2 regions of the Pseudomonas sp. FBCC-B35 genome follow, and region 1 is predicted to be linked to the other one. Evidence: riboswitches for the same ligand, from Rfam matches in the RefSeq annotation. Region 1 holds a riboswitch; the other holds the start of a gene.
What was found. Region 1 has a riboswitch for thiamine pyrophosphate ahead of NMB38_RS10930 (TenA family protein). Riboswitches for the same ligand answer to the same signal wherever they lie in the genome.
Positions count from the first base shown of each region.

Region 2: linked by a shared signal. The riboswitch ahead of thiC (phosphomethylpyrimidine synthase ThiC) and the one ahead of NMB38_RS10930 (TenA family protein) in region 1 are both predicted to bind thiamine pyrophosphate.

Region 1 covers NZ_CP101439.1:2,375,769-2,384,057, reverse strand. The annotation lists gene NMB38_RS10960 (DNA-binding protein) at 1-480, opposite strand, end outside; gene NMB38_RS10955 (helix-turn-helix transcriptional regulator) at 739-1,344, shown strand; gene NMB38_RS10950 (threonine/serine dehydratase) at 1,447-2,442, shown strand; gene NMB38_RS10945 (ornithine cyclodeaminase family protein) at 2,439-3,386, shown strand; gene codA (cytosine deaminase) at 3,398-4,639, opposite strand; gene tenA (thiaminase II) at 4,779-5,441, opposite strand; gene NMB38_RS10930 (TenA family protein) at 5,438-6,085, opposite strand; TPP riboswitch at 6,168-6,284, opposite strand; gene NMB38_RS10925 (putative bifunctional diguanylate cyclase/phosphodiesterase) at 6,419-8,289, shown strand, end outside.
Region 2 covers NZ_CP101439.1:474,717-483,005, forward strand. The annotation lists gene NMB38_RS02020 (NAD(P)/FAD-dependent oxidoreductase) at 1-551, opposite strand, end outside; gene NMB38_RS02025 (DMT family transporter) at 656-988, opposite strand; gene NMB38_RS02030 (LysR family transcriptional regulator) at 1,072-1,962, shown strand; gene waaA (lipid IV(A) 3-deoxy-D-manno-octulosonic acid transferase) at 1,974-3,245, shown strand; gene NMB38_RS02040 (TolC family outer membrane protein) at 3,344-4,777, opposite strand; TPP riboswitch at 4,937-5,043, shown strand; gene thiC (phosphomethylpyrimidine synthase ThiC) at 5,198-7,078, shown strand; gene cytX (putative hydroxymethylpyrimidine transporter CytX) at 7,189-8,289, shown strand, end outside.

The sequences.
Region 1 (8,289 bases):
GCGCACCTGCAGTTCCCCCAAGGACTGGTTGAGGCTGGCGCTGCGCAGCTGCTCAGCCTGCAACGTACTGAGGGTGCTGCTGAGTTTCTCCGATTCCTCGCGCAAGGCGGCTGCATCGATTTCGTGCTGTTGTTCCCCCGCTGCAAGCGCTTGCTGGGCTGTCGCCAAGGCCACTTCGAGCGCTTCACGCTGCTCGGTGAACACGCTTTCAGCGCGCTCGATCACCAAGTCCGCTTCATCTTGCAGCTGCGTCGCCAACTGCCCTACCAGGCGGCTTAGCACCTCGCTGATTGGCGCGCCGCCCTCGGAGGGCATTGGTTGCTGACCGTTGAGCTCCTTGAGGTAGCGGTGAATGGTGGTTTTCGAGCCCGTGTTGCCTAGCTCGATGCGGATGGCATCGATACTGGGGTTCTCCCCCCTTGCGATCAGTGCCTGCCTGGCCTGTTGCACAACCACCTTGTTGATCCCGCCACGTGCCATGCGCGCTCCTACGATTTTGTAATGTTGTATGTACTATGTAATTACATACTGATTTTGTTAGTTATTAGCCTCAAACACAAGACCTAGCTAACAGGGAATAATCACGGCTTATCGAATGTGATACCGATTTTCAACCCATCTTGAGCGTAATCAGCGCAGGTTGGCGTACACCGTGGGCTCGCGTGCCATACGGCGCCTTGTGCAAGCAAGCTCCCAGGGCCACCATAAGCGCTTCCTAAAAATGCACAGTGGTCCCGCATGTCGCTCGAGAACTACCAGGCCATCGCCGAAAGCATCGCCCTGCTGCTATATCCACACGCTGAAGTCGTCGTCCATGACCTGCAGACCCAGACGGTGGTGCATATCGCCAACAACATCTCCAAGCGAAGCTTGGGTGATGACTCGGCGATCGCCGAGGATCTGGGCGACCTGCTCGGCGGTGCCAAGCTGGGCCCTTATGAAAAGTTGAACTGGAACGGTCAGAAGGTTCGCTCCATCAGTACGGTCTTGCGTGATGAGCAAGGTGACGCGCGGCACTTGCTGTGCATCAACCTAAACCTGTCGGTGCTTGAAAACGCCCGCCAAGCGTTGGAAGCGTTCTTTCAGATGGGGCGCTTGGTCGAGCAGCCCCAGGCGCTGTTTCGTGATGACTGGCAGGAGCGCATCAATACCTTCATGCATGCCTGGCTCAAGGCGCGCACGTTGTCTCTGCAGACACTGCAGATGAAGGACAAGCGCAGTCTTGTTCAGGCTTTGCACGCCGAAGGCGCATTCGAAGGCCGAACTGGCGTGGACTATGTGGCCAATGTGCTGAACATGGGACGTGCGACGGTTTACAAATACCTGAAGGCGCTCAAGGCATGACGAATTTGATGCCGAGGCCTGCTCCGCGCTAAAAGAAGTGTTTGCAAGACTATAGACAACAGGTCTACCGTAGACGGAAATTCCATACGGAGCCTGATACTCATGTCCAACCCTGCAACGCCAACCGTTTGCGAAACTGACCTCGATGCTCTGTTCGAGGCAATCAAGCATGCTCATGCCGCATTGCGGCCAGCCGTGAGCGCAACCCCGCTGACGCGCAGCCAGCCTCTATCGGCAACGACCGGCGTGGACGTATGGCTCAAGTGCGAACACCTGCAACCCACAGGTTCCTTCAAGTTTCGCGGGGCCAGCAATAAAGTCAGGCTTTTGCCAGAAAGTGCACGTGAACACGGCGTCATCGCCGCCTCGTCCGGCAACCACGGCCAGGCGCTGGCCCTGGCCGGCAAGACCGCCGGGGTTCCGGTGACCCTCTACACCACCACGACGGCGTCCACCTATAAAGTCGAAGCCATGCGCAACCTCGGCGCTGAAGTGATCTGCCTGCCGACCGACCCCTTGAGCGCGGAACTGGAAGCGGCCAGGCAAGCCCAGGCCAAGGGTGTGCCTTTCGTATCGCCCTATAACGATCTGCAGGTGATCGCCGGCCAGGGCACCATCGGTATGGAGCTGTTCGAGCAGGCGCCGGACCTGGACGCCGTGTTCGTCGCGGTGGGGGGTGGCGGCATGATCGCCGGCATCGGCGCTGCCCTGCGTACCCTGGCACCGGGTGTCGATATCATCGGCTGCTGGCCCGAGAATGATCCTGTCCTCGAGCAGTCACTCAAGGCCGGCAAGATCGTCGAGGTCCCTGCCAGCGCCACGCTGTCCGACGGCACGGCGGGCGGTGTCGAGCCCGGCGCCATCACCCTGCCCCTGTGCAAGGCCTTGCTCACCGACACCGTATTGGTCAGCGAAGCGCAAATACGCGCCGCCATGCGCGACATCGCCAGTAGCGAGCGCTGGATCATCGAAGGCGCGGCAGCTGTCGCCGTGGCCGCCATGAAAAAATGCGCGCACCGATACCAGGGCAAGCGTGTGGCCGTGGTGCTGTGTGGGCGTAACATCGCCTTGGATACCTTCCTCGAGGCCGTGAAATGAAGCTGATCGCCAAGCCCCAGATCCTGGCGAGCCTGGACACCGAGCGAGCACTGAGGGCCATCGAAGAGGGTTTTATCGCCTATTCCGCTGGCAACGTCCAGGTACCGCCCGTGCAAGCATTCACCTTCGCCGAAACCAACGGGGATTGCTGCATCAAGTCAGCCTACAAAGCCGGCAGCCCCACGTTCACTGTCAAAGTGTCCACCGGCTTTTACGACAACCCGTCCAACGGCTTGCCGAGCAACGACGGGCTGATGATGGTCTTTTCGGCCCACACCGGCCAGCCGCTGGCCCTGCTCCAGGACCAAGGCTGGCTCACGGCGATGCGCACAGCACTGGCGGGGCGGATCGCGGCACGGCTGCTCGCGCCGTCTCAGGTCAAGGCCATCGGCATACTGGGCACAGGCATGCAGGCCAGGATGCAATTGGCGCAGTTGCGCAGCGTCACCGACTGCCGCCAGGTGATCGTCTGGGGGCGTCACGCCGAGGCACTAGGCGCTTACATCGCGATGGCGCGAGGACTTGGCTTTACCGTGCGCAGTACACTGGATGCCGCAGAACTGGCCGGCCTTGCCAATCTCATCGTTTGTACCACCCCTTCGCGCCAGCCGCTGTTGCAGGCGCACTGGATACAACCAGGCACTCACATTACCGCTGTGGGTGCGGACGGGCCTGGCAAGCAAGAGCTGGACCCTGCGCTGGTCGCCAGGGCCGACCGCGTGGTCGTCGACTCCGTCACTCAGTGCACCCAGTACGGCGAAGTGTCCCATGCGATCGCAAAAGGCCTGATCACAGCTAGCCAACTGGTCGAACTTGGAACGCTGCTGGCAAGCCGAGCCCATGGCCGGGAGTCTGATGACCAGATCACGTTGGCCGACCTGACCGGCGTCGCCATCCAGGATGCGCAGATCGCCGATTGTGTGCTGGCGGCCATCGGCGCCTGAAAGCGCCGGGTTCAAAATTCGCGCTGTACCTGCGCAGGCCGGCGCCGCATCAGTACCTTTCCATTGCGCACCGACACCAGCGCGTGGCCTTGGCTGCGCACCATCTCGTAGTCGTCCGGAGCCGAGAGCAGCAGCAGGTTCGCAGGGCGACCGGTCTCGATGCCATAGCCCTCACCCAGGTTCAAGGCGCGCGCACTGTTGTCGGTGATCAGGTCCAGGCAGCGCTGCAGGTCCTGATAGCCCAACATGTGACAAATGTGCAGGCCCGCCTCCAGTACCCGCAGGATATTGCCGTTACCCAAGGGGTACCACGGATCGACGATCGAGTCCTGGCCGAAGCACACGTTCATGCCCGCGCGGTCGAGTTCGGCTACGCGGGTGACCCCGCGACGCTTCGGATAGGTGTCAAAGCGCCCCTGCAGATGAATACTCTCCGTGGGGCATGACACGAAGTTGATGCCTGACAGCCTCAGCAGCCGAAACAGCTTCGAGCAGTAGGCATTGTCGTACGAACCCATGGCCACGGTGTGGCTGGCAGTCACCCTCGCCCCCATCTGCCGGACCCGAGCATGTTCGGCCAGTACCTCCAGGAATCGCGACTGCGGGTCGTCGGTCTCGTCGCAGTGCACGTCCACCAGGCAGCCGGTGCGTTCTGCCAAATCCATCAGGAACTGGATCGACGACACACCCTGCTCACGGGTGTTCTCGAAATGGGGAATGCCGCCAACCACATCGGCGCCGATGGCCACCGCCTCGGTCATCAATGCGCGGCCATCAGGGTAGGATTCAATACCCTCCTGAGGAAAGGCAACGATCTGAAGGTCCACGTGATCACGCACTTCATCGCGCACCTCGACCATGGCCTTGAGTGCCACCAGGCCGGGCTCGGTAACGTCCACATGCGTGCGCACATGCTGGATTCCATGATCGACCAGCATGTTTAGGGTGGTCTTGGCCCGGGTCTTGATGTCTTCATGGGTGGTGCTCTGCTTGCGCTGGGCCCAGCGCTCGATCCCCTCGAACAACGTGCCACTCATGTTCCACTCAGGCTGCCCGGCCGTCAGGGTCGCGTCGAGGTGGATGTGGGGCTCGACGAAGGGTGGTACCACCAGGTTCTGGCCGGCATCCAGGTCAGCGCCGGCCACGGGCAGCACGCCCGCGTCCTGCGCGGTGATCGCGCCAATACGCTGGCCCGCCAGCTCGATGCGAAACAGGCCAGGCTTGCCACGCAGCCGTGCATTGATGATGTTCATGCTGTCCTTCCTCGTCCTGGATCGTATTCGAGCGCTACGGGCCAGTCGCGGCGTTCATCCGCGCCCAGCCCTTGTGCACCACAGCTTGCCAGCCAATGGCGCACGGAGCCAGTGGCGATCCAGGCATGGGGCTGCCCCGTCACGCCATGTCCAGACCCATCTGCCAGAAATCGGCCTCGAGCCGCGAAGCTTGGGCAAAGATCGCGGCCAGTTCGGCAAACCGCTGATCCGTCATGCTGCGGGCCGCCAATGAATCCAGATGGGTGCGTGCAGCTGCTGCGACGGCCTGGTAGCCGGCACCGGCGTATTCGCCGATCCACTCGCGATAGGGGTGCTCGGCCAGGTTGCCGATACGTGCGGCCAGGGACTGCCCGATCTCGGCGTAGCCGATTACACAGGGCGCCAGCGCCACGTGCAGCTCCAGCAAGTCGCCAGCAGCGCCGCAGTCCAGTACATACCGCGTGTAGGCCACGGTGGCCGGATGCTCGGGGGCGGCCTCGATGTCAGCCTGGCTCAGGCCCCAGCGTGCGCACAAACGCACGTGCAGGTCGGTTTCGTCGAGAATCGCTGCGAGCCCCGCCTGAGCGGCACGGATATCGGCAGGCCGCCTGCTTTTGTAAGCCGCCAGCGCCCAGGCGCGGGCAAACTGAATGAGGAAGAGATAGTCCTGCACCAGATAGGCCCGAAATGCGGCTTCACTCAACGTACCATCGCCCATCTGCTGCACGAATACATGGTCCACGTAACTGTGCCACTGCGGTGCAGCGGCCTGCTTGAGCCGATCGAAAATGTCCATGTTCATTGAGCCTCCGGGTAGATGGCGTCGAAGAAGGCCAGCTCCAACGCCACGGTGCGCTGGTGAAAGTCTTGCGCCACGGCGGCCTGCTGAGGGCCGACGCGATCCAGTTCGGCGTGCAGGAACGCCACGAAAGCCTGGAAATCCGCATTGTCGTGCAGGGTAATCCATTCGGCGTGGATGAAGCGCGGCGGCAGGGGCTTGGGCGCGCGCAGCGCCCAGTCCAGGTAAAGGCCTTCGGCGACGTTCAGCACTGCCAGCGCTGCGGCATACGAGCGGGTGGCGGCCGCTTCGCGCATGATGGCCTTGAAGGCCGCCGTGGGCACCGTGTCCATCGGCGCTTCACGCTGCGCCGGGCTGACACCCAGCGCCTGGAACGCCCGCAGGAAGTAGGTGTTCTCCTCGCTGCTGATCATGCCCGCAAATCGCCCCAGGCGCAGGCGCGCCTCGAAGGTGTCGGCACTGGCAATGGCGGCGCCCAGCAGCATCAGGAAGCTGTCCAGAAAGCGATGATCCTGGACCAAGTAGTCGATCATGATCGGGTCAGGCAGGCTGCCGTCACACAGTTGAGTCACGAAACGATGGCCCGTGGCGGCGGCCCATGTCGCCTCGCTCTGGCGGCGCAGGGTCTGGGTGAAACCTTCGGTCATGGCGCTGTCCTTGGTGGAGGTGGCAGCGAGACCTGGACAATCGTCATGAATGGGGTCTCGCCTTGAGACCGGCAGAAAGGCAGGTGGAATTGCACCCCATCCCTTCGCCGGCATTATCCGGATCAGGTTCGAAGGGTCACCGCGCTGCACCAGGCTCAGCGGTTTCTCAGCCCGTTATCGGGCTCCCCTTGGTAGCGGCAAGGTATACCCGACTTGACCCGCGGCTGTCATCTTTCGTGCAGGCATCGCTACAGGCTATTTGCCATTAGTCATGGCCCTGTCATGTTGCTGTCGTAGTGTCCGGGCCTCACCCAAGGCCGGGAAACACTGCAATTGACACGACGTTCACTCTCGTCGGCGAGCCTGCTCAGGCTGCTGATCCTGCTGCTGTGCGCTGCCTCGTTGGCCTTTCTGTGGGGGGTGCATGTTGCGCAAAAATCCACTGCTCGGCAGGACGCCCTGATCAACCGTGGCAGCGAACATCAGCGGCTGGCCAACCTGCTTGCCGAGAGCGTCAGCCAATTGCTCGACCGTGCCCAAGCAGCTACCGACGGCGCAGCGTGTGCGACCGCCTCCCCGTTCCTCATGCCCTCACCTGAGCAGTCCAAAGCATGCAGCACGTTGGTTGCAGTGCACCTCGCCGCCCAGCCCTTGACGCAATTGCTGCAAGAGGTGGAGTTGGGCGACTCGACCCGCGTGAGTGTGTGGCAGGCCGACGGCACGGAAAGCCTGCGCATCGGCAATCGCGGCTTGGTGCCGATCACTGCTGCCTTGCAGCCGCCACTGCCAACTGACGGCCCCCCTGCGGGCGTGCTGACCCAGTACCTGGAAGGTGACGCTTACCAGAGCGTATTCAAGCGCCGGCCCGAGCATGGCTTTACCCTCATCATTGGCCAGCGCGAGAACGAGATCACCGGGGCCGTCGACGCGGCCTATGCCCGGCAGTTCTGGCTGATCCTTGGCATGACACTGATGATCCTGGCCAGCCTGGCCTGGACCCTGCGCCTGCTGCGCAAGCGTCAGGACGCCTTCACGGCGCTGGAGCAAGCCCAGCACATCAACCAGCAACTGATCGGGCGCCTGGAAGATGCACACCGGCGCAGCAGCCATGCCGCCGCCACCGATCATCTCAGCGGCCTGCACAACCGCCGTCAATTCGTCGAAGTGGCAGGTGCTGCGCTGATCCATCAGCGTGGCAGGCGGCAACTGATGGCCATCCTTTTCATCGACATGGACCGCTTCAAGTCCATCAACGATTCGCTAGGCCACAAGGTCGGTGACCTGCTGTTGCAGGCCGTGGCCGGCCGCATCCGGCGCTTGCTCGAACCCGGCGATGAAGCCTCGCGCTTTGGTGGCGATGAGTTTGTCGTGCTGCTCGCAGGCGAGCGCAGCGAGGAGCAGATCGATGCCTGGGTACGCGAACTCGTGCGCAGGCTGTCGGCCACCTATGCCCTGGATGGCCAGGAGGTCAATACCAGTCCCAGTATCGGGGTCAGTATCTGCCCGCGCGATGGCCAGGACATCGACAGCCTGGTGCGCAGCGCCGACGCGGCCATGTATTCGGCCAAACAGGCAGGCCGCGCGCAGTACCGCTACTTCGACCCCTCCCTGAACGTGGCCGACATCCAGGCATTTACCCTGGAGCAAGCTTTTGGCACGGCACTGGCAGGCAGGCAATTCGTCCTGCATTACCAAGCGCAGATCGATCTCGATGACCACCAGGTCGCAGGCTATGAAGCGCTTGTGCGTTGGCAGCATCCGGAGTTCGGCCTGCTCTACCCCGACCGTTTCATCGCCCTGGCCGAACGCAGCGGCTTTATCGTCGAGCTGGGCTGGGAAGTGCTGCGCCTTGCCTGCGAGGCCTTGTCGGCCTGGCAGATGGAAGGTCGACTGGTCCGTCTGGCCGTCAACGTATCTGCCCTGCAGCTGCTTCAGCCTGACTTCGCCGCGCGTCTGCTCAGTCACCTGAGCGACCACGGCATTGCGCCCGAGCACCTGGAACTGGAGATCACCGAAACCACCATCCTCGACCCAGAGGGCCCGGCAATCGAGCATTTGCATCGCCTGCGCCAGGCAGGCATCGGGATCAGCCTGGACGACTTCGGCCGGGGCTATGCAGGCTTTGCCCATCTGCATGCACTGCCCCTGAGCAAGCTGAAGATTGATCGATCCCTGATCGCCTCGCTCTCCAACAGTCCGGACGA
Region 2 (8,289 bases), 1.9 Mb from region 1:
CCCTCGTCGCGCAGCGGCTCGATGCGTTCGCCCGCCAGGAGGCTGTCACCGGCCAGTTCGGCCAGGTTGGTCAGCAGGCTGGGCACGTCGATCACCAGTTCGGCCAACCGATAGACCTTGCCCTTGAAGGCACGGTCCTGCAACGCCGCAGGCAATTGGTCGCCTTTGACCTGATCCACCCGGCCGCGCACCGCCTTGCTGGCGAAGAAGCTGGTGAGATTGCCGGCCAGGGTGCCTGGAGACCACAGGTAGTGCGCATCGGACAGCAGGCGCGTATGGCGCAGGTCCAGTTCGCCGTTGCCCGCCAAGGCTTCGCGCCAGCGGCGCGGCATGTCGGCAATCGCCTCCGAGGCGCCGGTCAGCGCCCCATGCAGCGCGTACTTGGTGCCGCCATGGATGATGCCCTGGGACTTGAGCGTCTGTGCGCCGCCTACCGTGGCGCGCTCCACCAGCACTGTCGAATAACCCAGGCGGCGCAAGCGGGCATTGAGCCAGAGGCCTGCGACCCCGGCGCCGACGATCAGCACGTCAGTGGAAATGGCAGATGGCATGGCGATACCTCGAAAACTGGGACAGCTGGCAAGTATACAGGCTCAGGGTCGGATGCACGGGCTGGCGTGCGCCACGCATCCTGACGCTGCTGCCACGGCCCGGCTCAGTGCCCCGTGGTCTTGGAGAACAGCTGAATCACCACCACGCCGCCGACGATCATCGCCATGCCGAGCATCGCCGGGATGTCCAGTTTCTGCCCATAGAGCACCAGTGCCGCCACGCTGATCAGCACGATACCCAGCCCCGACCAGATCGCGTAGGCGATGCCCACCGGGATGCTGCGCACCACCAGCGTCAGCATCCAGAACGCGATGGCGTAGCCCGCCACCATCAGCAGCAGAGGCAATGGGGTGCTAAGGCCTTTGACAGCCTTCATGGAGGCGGTGGCGACGACTTCGGCGCAGATGGCAATCGCGAGGTAGGTGTAGGCATTCATGGCGGTTCTCCAGTGGATGGGCGCATTCTAGGCCGTACTCGAATGCGGTAAAGTCATTACCTATCTGGTAAGGAGATAGGTGAATGGCCGAGCAATGGAGTCTGGATCAGTTGCGCACGTTCATGCGCGTGGCTGAGCTGCGTTCGTTTTCTGCCGTTGCGCGCGAACAGCACAAGGCTCAATCAGCGGTCAGCAACGCCATCGCCCTGCTCGAAACGGACCTTGGGGTCACCCTGTTCGAACGCAGCAGTGGGCGCCAGCCGAAGCTCACCGCAAACGGCGAAGCGCTGCTTGCCGATGCCCGCGAGCTGCTGCGCCAGTGCGAGCGTCTGGATGGGCGGGCCTTGGCGTTGATGCGTGGCCAGGAAGCACTGCTGCGGGTGGCGCAGGATGAGGCGATGCCGTATCAGCCTGTCATCGACAGCCTGGATGAGTTGGCAACCCGTTACCCCTTTCTGGAAGTTCAACTGGCCAGCGGCGCGCAGGGCGACGTCGCACGCAAGCTGGTGGAGCGGCGTGCCGACCTGGGGTTGTTCTTTCACCATGAGCGCATACCGGCGTCGCTGGAACGGCGGGCCTTGGGTAGCGTGGAAATGGTCACGGTCTGCGCCGTCGGCCACCCCTTGGCGCAGGCCGGCCGGGCGGACCGACAGCAACTGGCACGCCATCGCCAGCTGCTGATCACCCCCCAGCAGAGCGGTTACCCGGGGGGTGAGGCGATCAGCCCACAGGTGTGGCGGGCCGACAGCTTCTATGCCATGGCCGAACTGCTGATGCGCGGGCTGGGCTGGGCCTGGCTGCCGCGGCATGTGGTGCAGTACCCCACCTATCAGGCGCACATGGTGGAGCTGGCCAGCGACTGGCGGCCACCGGCGCTGGTGGTGGAGCTGGCCTGGCGTCGGGACGAGCCATTGGGCCCGGCCGCGCAGTGGCTGGCCGAGCGTTTTGCAGTGCATTTGCGTGCGATCGGGTAAACTTCGCCGCCATGAACAGAACTCTCTACACCTTGCTGTTTCACCTTGCCCTGCCACTGCTTGCACTTCGCCTGTACCTACGCGCGCGCAAGGCGCCTGCCTACGGGCGCCGTATCGACGAGCGCTTTGCCATCAAGCTGCCGACGATGCGCAAGGGCGGCATATGGGTCCATGCGGTTTCCGTAGGCGAAAGCATCGCAGCTGCCCCCATGGTGCGCGCACTGCTCAAGGCCTACCCTGAGCTGCCGATCACACTGACGTGCATGACGCCCACCGGTTCGGAGCGCATTGGCGCCCTGTTCGCCGATGAGCCGCGGGTCCAGCATTGCTACTTGCCATACGACCTGCCGTGGGCGGCGGGGCGCTTTCTCGACCATGTGCAGCCAAGGCTGGGCGTGATCATGGAAACCGAACTCTGGCCCAATCACATCCATCAATGCGCCAGGCGCGGTATTCCCGTGGCGCTGGCCAATGCGCGCCTGTCCGAACGCTCGGCCCGTGGCTACGGGCGGTTTGCCAGGCTGACCCGGCCCATGCTGGCCGAAATGAGCCTGATTGCCGCGCAGACCGAGGTGGAGGCGCAGCGCTTTCTGGCACTCGGCGCGCGTGCTGCCTGCGTGCAGGTCACCGGCTCCATCAAGTTCGACCTGAAGATCGATGAGCAGCTGGTGCCGCGCGCCCAGGCTTTGCGCCAGCAATGGGCCGCCACTTCGCGCCCGGTGTGGATTGCCGCCAGCACACACGACGGCGAAGATGCCCTGATCCTCCAGGCACACCAGCAGTTGCTGCAGGTGCATGGGGATGCGTTGCTGATCCTGGTGCCCCGGCATCCGGAGCGCTTTGACGCGGTTCATGCCATCTGCAGTCAGCAGTTTGCCACGGTGCGTCGCTCTACCGGGCTACCGGTGCTTGCCCAGACCCAGGTGCTGCTGGGCGACACCATGGGTGAATTGCTGTTCTTGTATGCCCTGGCCGACATGGCGTTCGTCGGTGGCAGCCTGGTGCCGACCGGCGGGCACAACCCGTTGGAACCGGCAGCCCTGGCGCTACCGGTGCTCATGGGGCCGCACGTGTTCAACTTCCTCGAAATCAGCGCCATGCTGCGCGAGGCGGGTGCGTTGCAGCAGGTCGATGACGCTCAGGGGTTGGCCGGTGCCGTGCAACGGCTGGTCGAATTACCGCAAGATGCCCGGCGCATGGGTGAGGCGGGTAGGGCGGTGATGAGGGCCAACCAAGGGGCGCTGCAGCGCTTGCTGAAGGGGTTGGGAAGGCTGATGCCCTGAGCGCTCACTGTCGGGGCGATGGTTGCGGTTGGCGTGATCAGGGCCGCTTTGCGGCCCATCGCCGGCAAGCCGGCTCCCCCAGATGAGGCTGCCCGTCCTCAGGGCTTACGCTCGAAATTCTTCGCCGCCGCTGCCGCCAGGTCCGGTGGCAGGAAATCCTTGTCCGGGTTGTAGTCGGGTTTCAGGTAGCGCTTGAGGTCCTGCAAGTCTTGCGGGCTCAGCGTGCCGGCCGCCTGTTTCAGGCTCAGGTTGTCGAGGATGTAGGCGTACCGGCTGTTGTTGTAGTCGCGCACCGAGGTGTACAGCTGGCGCTGGGCGTCGAGCACATCGACGATGTTGCGGGTGCCCACCTGGTAGCCGATTTCGGTAGCCTCGAGCGCGCTCTGGTTGGAGATGATCGACTGCTTGCGCGCCTGTACCTGTTCGACGTCGGTGTTCACCGCACGGTGCAGGTTGCGGGTGTTCTCCACCACCTGACGGCGCAGGCTTTCGCGCTGCTGTTCGCTCTGGCTGAGGCGCTGGTAGGCTTCGCGTACCTGTGAACTGGTCAGCCCGCCGCTGTAGATGGGAATGTTCAACTGCAGGCCAACGGTGGTCTGCTCCACGTCGCCACCATAGCGAACACCCAGCGGCGATGGATTGCTGAAGCCCAGGTTGTCGTTGTCACCCTTCTGGTATTTGGCCACGGCATCGACGGTCGGGGCGTGACCGGCCTTGCGCTGACGCAACGTTTCTTCCGCCGCGGACACCGCGTAGTTGGTCGCCAACAGGTTGAGGTTCTGCCGGCCGGCGGTTTCGACCCAGGCCTTGGCGTCGTTGGGCACGGGCACCTGCACCGGCAGGCTGTGGACCACACCCTGGATAGCGGTGTACTCCCGATTGGTCAGGGTGACCAACGCCTGGAAAGCATCCTGCACCTGACGGTCGGCGATGATGCGGTTGGCGCGGGCCGTGTCATAGCTGGCCTGGGACTGCAGCACGTCGGTCTTGTCCGAAAGCCCCACGTCGAAACGTTCGTTGGACTGGTCGAGCTGACGCTTGAGGGCCGCTTCCTCGGCCTTGCTGGCCGCCAGGTTGTCCTGCGCACGCAGCACCGCAAAGTAGCTTTGCGCAGTCTGCAGGATCAGGTTCTGCTCGGTGGCAGACAGCTCCAGCGCGGCCTGTTCGTTGACGGCCTCGGCCGCTTGCAACTGGAACCAGCGGTCAGCGCGGAAGATGGGCTGGGCCAGGGTCGCGCTCCAGGCATTGCCGCTGCGGTTGGATGTGATCGACGGCTCGTCGAGCTTGGTGCGGGTGCTTTGCATCTCGGCACCGGCCGACAGGTTGGGCAGCAAGCCGGCACGGGCCTGGGGCACGATTTCGCGGCGCGCGCCGTAGTCGGCGCGGGCGGCTGCCAGGTCGGCGTTGTTCTCTACCGCTTCCTGGTAAACGCTCACCAGATCGGTTTTCACCGTTGCCGGTACGTCCGCCGCCCAGGCCATCGTATGGGACGCACAAGACACGGCCAGGGCCAGTGAGAGTTTGCGCAGCATAGGGGCAATCCTTGTACGAAATGTAATTACTGAACTGTTGAGTTTTGCTTGATGACGCAGTGTAGTGCCACGCGCTCCGGGCAACAATCACCCTGATGCCGTTGATCATTCCCGGGATTGCTCGCTTGGCTTTGCCGGCAACTCCAGTCTAGACTGCGCATGTTCTTGTCGGGGTGCCTTGAAGCAAAGGCTGAGATCGCATAGGTGCGGATCCCGTTGAACCTGATCAGGTTAGCGCCTGCGTAGGGAACAAGATTGCTCGCCTTCCCGGGGAGCCTCTTGTGCCAGGTCCGGGAAAGCATCGGCTGTTTGCAGCCCATGACACCCCGTCTTTGGCACCGCACCCGTCTAGGAGTGCGTCCGCGTCCTTCAGGTTCACCCCGACATTCCACTGCTAGGAAGCCGTCTGGAGAGCCTGTGATGACCCAACAAGAAAAAGCGATGAACCTCAGCGAATCGGCGCAAGTCGATCAGCAGTCCGTGCAGCCGTTTCCGCGCTCGCGCAAGGTCTATGTCCAGGGCTCGCGTCCGGATATTCGCGTACCGATGCGCGCGATCAGCCTGGCCGACACGCCCACCGATTTCGGGGGCGAGCGTAATGCGCCCGTGCTGGTCTACGACACTTCCGGCCCCTACACCGACCCAGAGGTGTTGATCGACGTGCGCAAGGGCCTGGCCGACGTGCGTTCGGCCTGGATCGATGCACGCGGTGACACCGAGCGCCTGAACGGCCTGAGCTCCCACTTCGGCCAGCAGCGCCTGAACGACGCCGAGCTGGCCAAGCTGCGCTTCGCCCATGTGCGCAACCCGCGTCGTGCCAAGCCAGGCGCCAATGTGTCGCAGATGCACTACGCCCGCCAGGGCATCATCACCGCCGAGATGGAATACGTGGCCATCCGCGAGAACATGAAGCTGCAGGAGGCCCGGGCGGCAGGCTTGCTCGATACGCAGCATGCCGGTCACAGCTTCGGCGCCAGCATTCCCAAGGAAATCACCCCCGAGTTCGTGCGCGAGGAAGTGGCCCGTGGCCGCGCCATCATTCCGGCCAACATCAACCACACCGAGCTGGAGCCGATGATCATCGGCCGCAACTTCCTGGTGAAGATCAACGGCAACATCGGCAACAGTGCGCTGGGTTCGTCCATCGAAGAAGAGGTGGCCAAGCTCACTTGGGGCATTCGGTGGGGTTCGGACACCGTCATGGACTTGTCCACCGGCAAGCACATCCATGAAACCCGCGAATGGATCATTCGCAACTCCCCCGTGCCCATCGGCACCGTGCCCATCTACCAGGCATTGGAAAAGGTCGGTGGCGTGGCCGAGGACCTGACCTGGGAGCTGTTTCGCGACACGCTGATCGAACAAGCCGAGCAGGGCGTGGATTATTTCACCATCCATGCCGGGGTGCTGCTGCGCTATGTACCGCTGACCGCCAAGCGCGTCACCGGCATCGTCAGCCGGGGTGGTTCGATCATGGCCAAGTGGTGCCTGGCGCATCACCAGGAGAACTTCCTGTACACCCACTTCGATGAAATCTGCGAAATCATGAAGGCCTACGACGTCAGCTTCTCGCTGGGCGATGGCCTGCGCCCGGGCTCGATCGCCGATGCCAACGATGCGGCGCAGTTTGGCGAGCTGGAAACCCTGGGCGAGCTGACCAAGATTGCCTGGAAGCACGATGTGCAGTGCATGATCGAAGGCCCCGGCCATGTGCCGATGCAGTTGATCAAGGAGAACATGGACAAGCAGCTCGAATGCTGTGACGAAGCGCCGTTCTACACCTTGGGCCCGCTGACCACCGACATCGCCCCTGGCTACGACCACATCACTTCCGGCATCGGAGCGGCCATGATCGGCTGGTTCGGCTGCGCCATGCTCTGCTATGTCACGCCCAAGGAACACCTGGGGCTGCCCGACAAGGACGACGTCAAGACCGGCATCATCACCTACAAGATTGCGGCCCATGCAGCCGACCTGGCCAAAGGTCACCCAGGGGCCCAGATTCGCGACAACGCGCTGTCGAAGGCGCGCTTCGAGTTTCGCTGGGAAGACCAGTTCAACCTGGGGCTGGACCCCGACACGGCGCGTGCCTTCCATGATGAGACCCTGCCCAAGGAGTCGGCCAAGGTGGCGCATTTCTGCTCCATGTGCGGGCCGAAGTTCTGCTCCATGAAGATCACCCAGGAGGTGCGTGAATACGCTGCCCGGATCGAAACCGTGGACGTCTCGGTGGAGCAGGGCATGCGCGAGCAGGCCGAGCGCTTCCGCCAGGCCGGCAGCCAGCTGTACCACAAGGTCTGAGGCCCAGCCTTTGGGCCAAGGTGGGCGCCACTCAGGCCGCGAAGCAGGGACCTGGTTAGCGGCCTGCCTTGCGCCCACCCCAACAATCACATTGCCGAGTGCGAGCAAGCATGACCACGTCCAGTCAATTTTCCCCTGATCATCCCATTCCCAACGGCCAGCGCGTATTCGGTGGCCGCGACCTGTTTTCACTGTGGTTTTCCCTAGGCATTGGCCTGATGGTGCTGCAAGTCGGTGCCATGCTGGCGCCGGGCCTTGGCCTGTCTGGGGCCATCCTGGCCATCGTCCTGGGCACCGGGGTCGGTGTGCTGTTGCTGGGTGCTGCCGGTGTGATCGGCAGCGACACCGGTTTGTCCGCCATGGGTACGCTCAAGCTCAGCCTAGGGGCGCAGGGTGCGCGCTTGCCAGCGCTGCTCAACGTATTGCAGCTGATAGGCTGGGGCGCCTTCGAGATCATCGTGATGCGCGATGCCGCCAGCCTGTTGGGTGCGCGAGCCTTCGGTGAGGGCAGCATCTGGAACAGCCCGGTGCTATGGACGCTGTGTTTTGGCGCGCTGGCCACCGTGCTGGCGGTCAGTGGACCGTTGGCTTTCGTGCGCAAGATCCTGCGGGCCTGGGGCATCTGGCTGCTGCTGGGCGCCTGTGTCTGGCTGACCTGGAACCTGTTCGCCAAGGCCGACCTGGCGATGTTGTGGCAGCGCGGCGGGGATGGGTCGATGTCGCTGGCCGTGGGCTTTGACATCGTCATCGCCATGCCCCTGTCCTGGCTGCCGCTGATTGCCGACTATTCGCGTTTTGCCCGCGACGGCAGGCAGGTGTTCGGCAGCACGGTGGTGGGGTATTTCATCGGCAACACCTGGTTGATGAGCCTGGGGGTGGCCTATACCCTGGCCTTCGCGGCGCAAGGCGAAGTCAATGCCCTGCTGCTGGCGCTCGCTGGGGCGGGCATGGGTATTCCGTTGCTACTGATTCTGCTCGACGAATCGGAAAAAGCCTTCGCCGACATTCATTCGGCGGCGGTCTCCGCCGGCGTGCTGGCACGCGTGAAGGTTGAACACCTGGCCCTGGCCATCGGCGTGCTGTGCACCCTGATCGCCCTGTTGGCACCGCTTGCCCAGTACGAAAACTTCCTGCTACTGATCGGCTCGGTGTTCGCCCCACTGTTCGGTGTGGTGCTGACGGACCATTACTGGGTTCGCCGTCGCAGCATT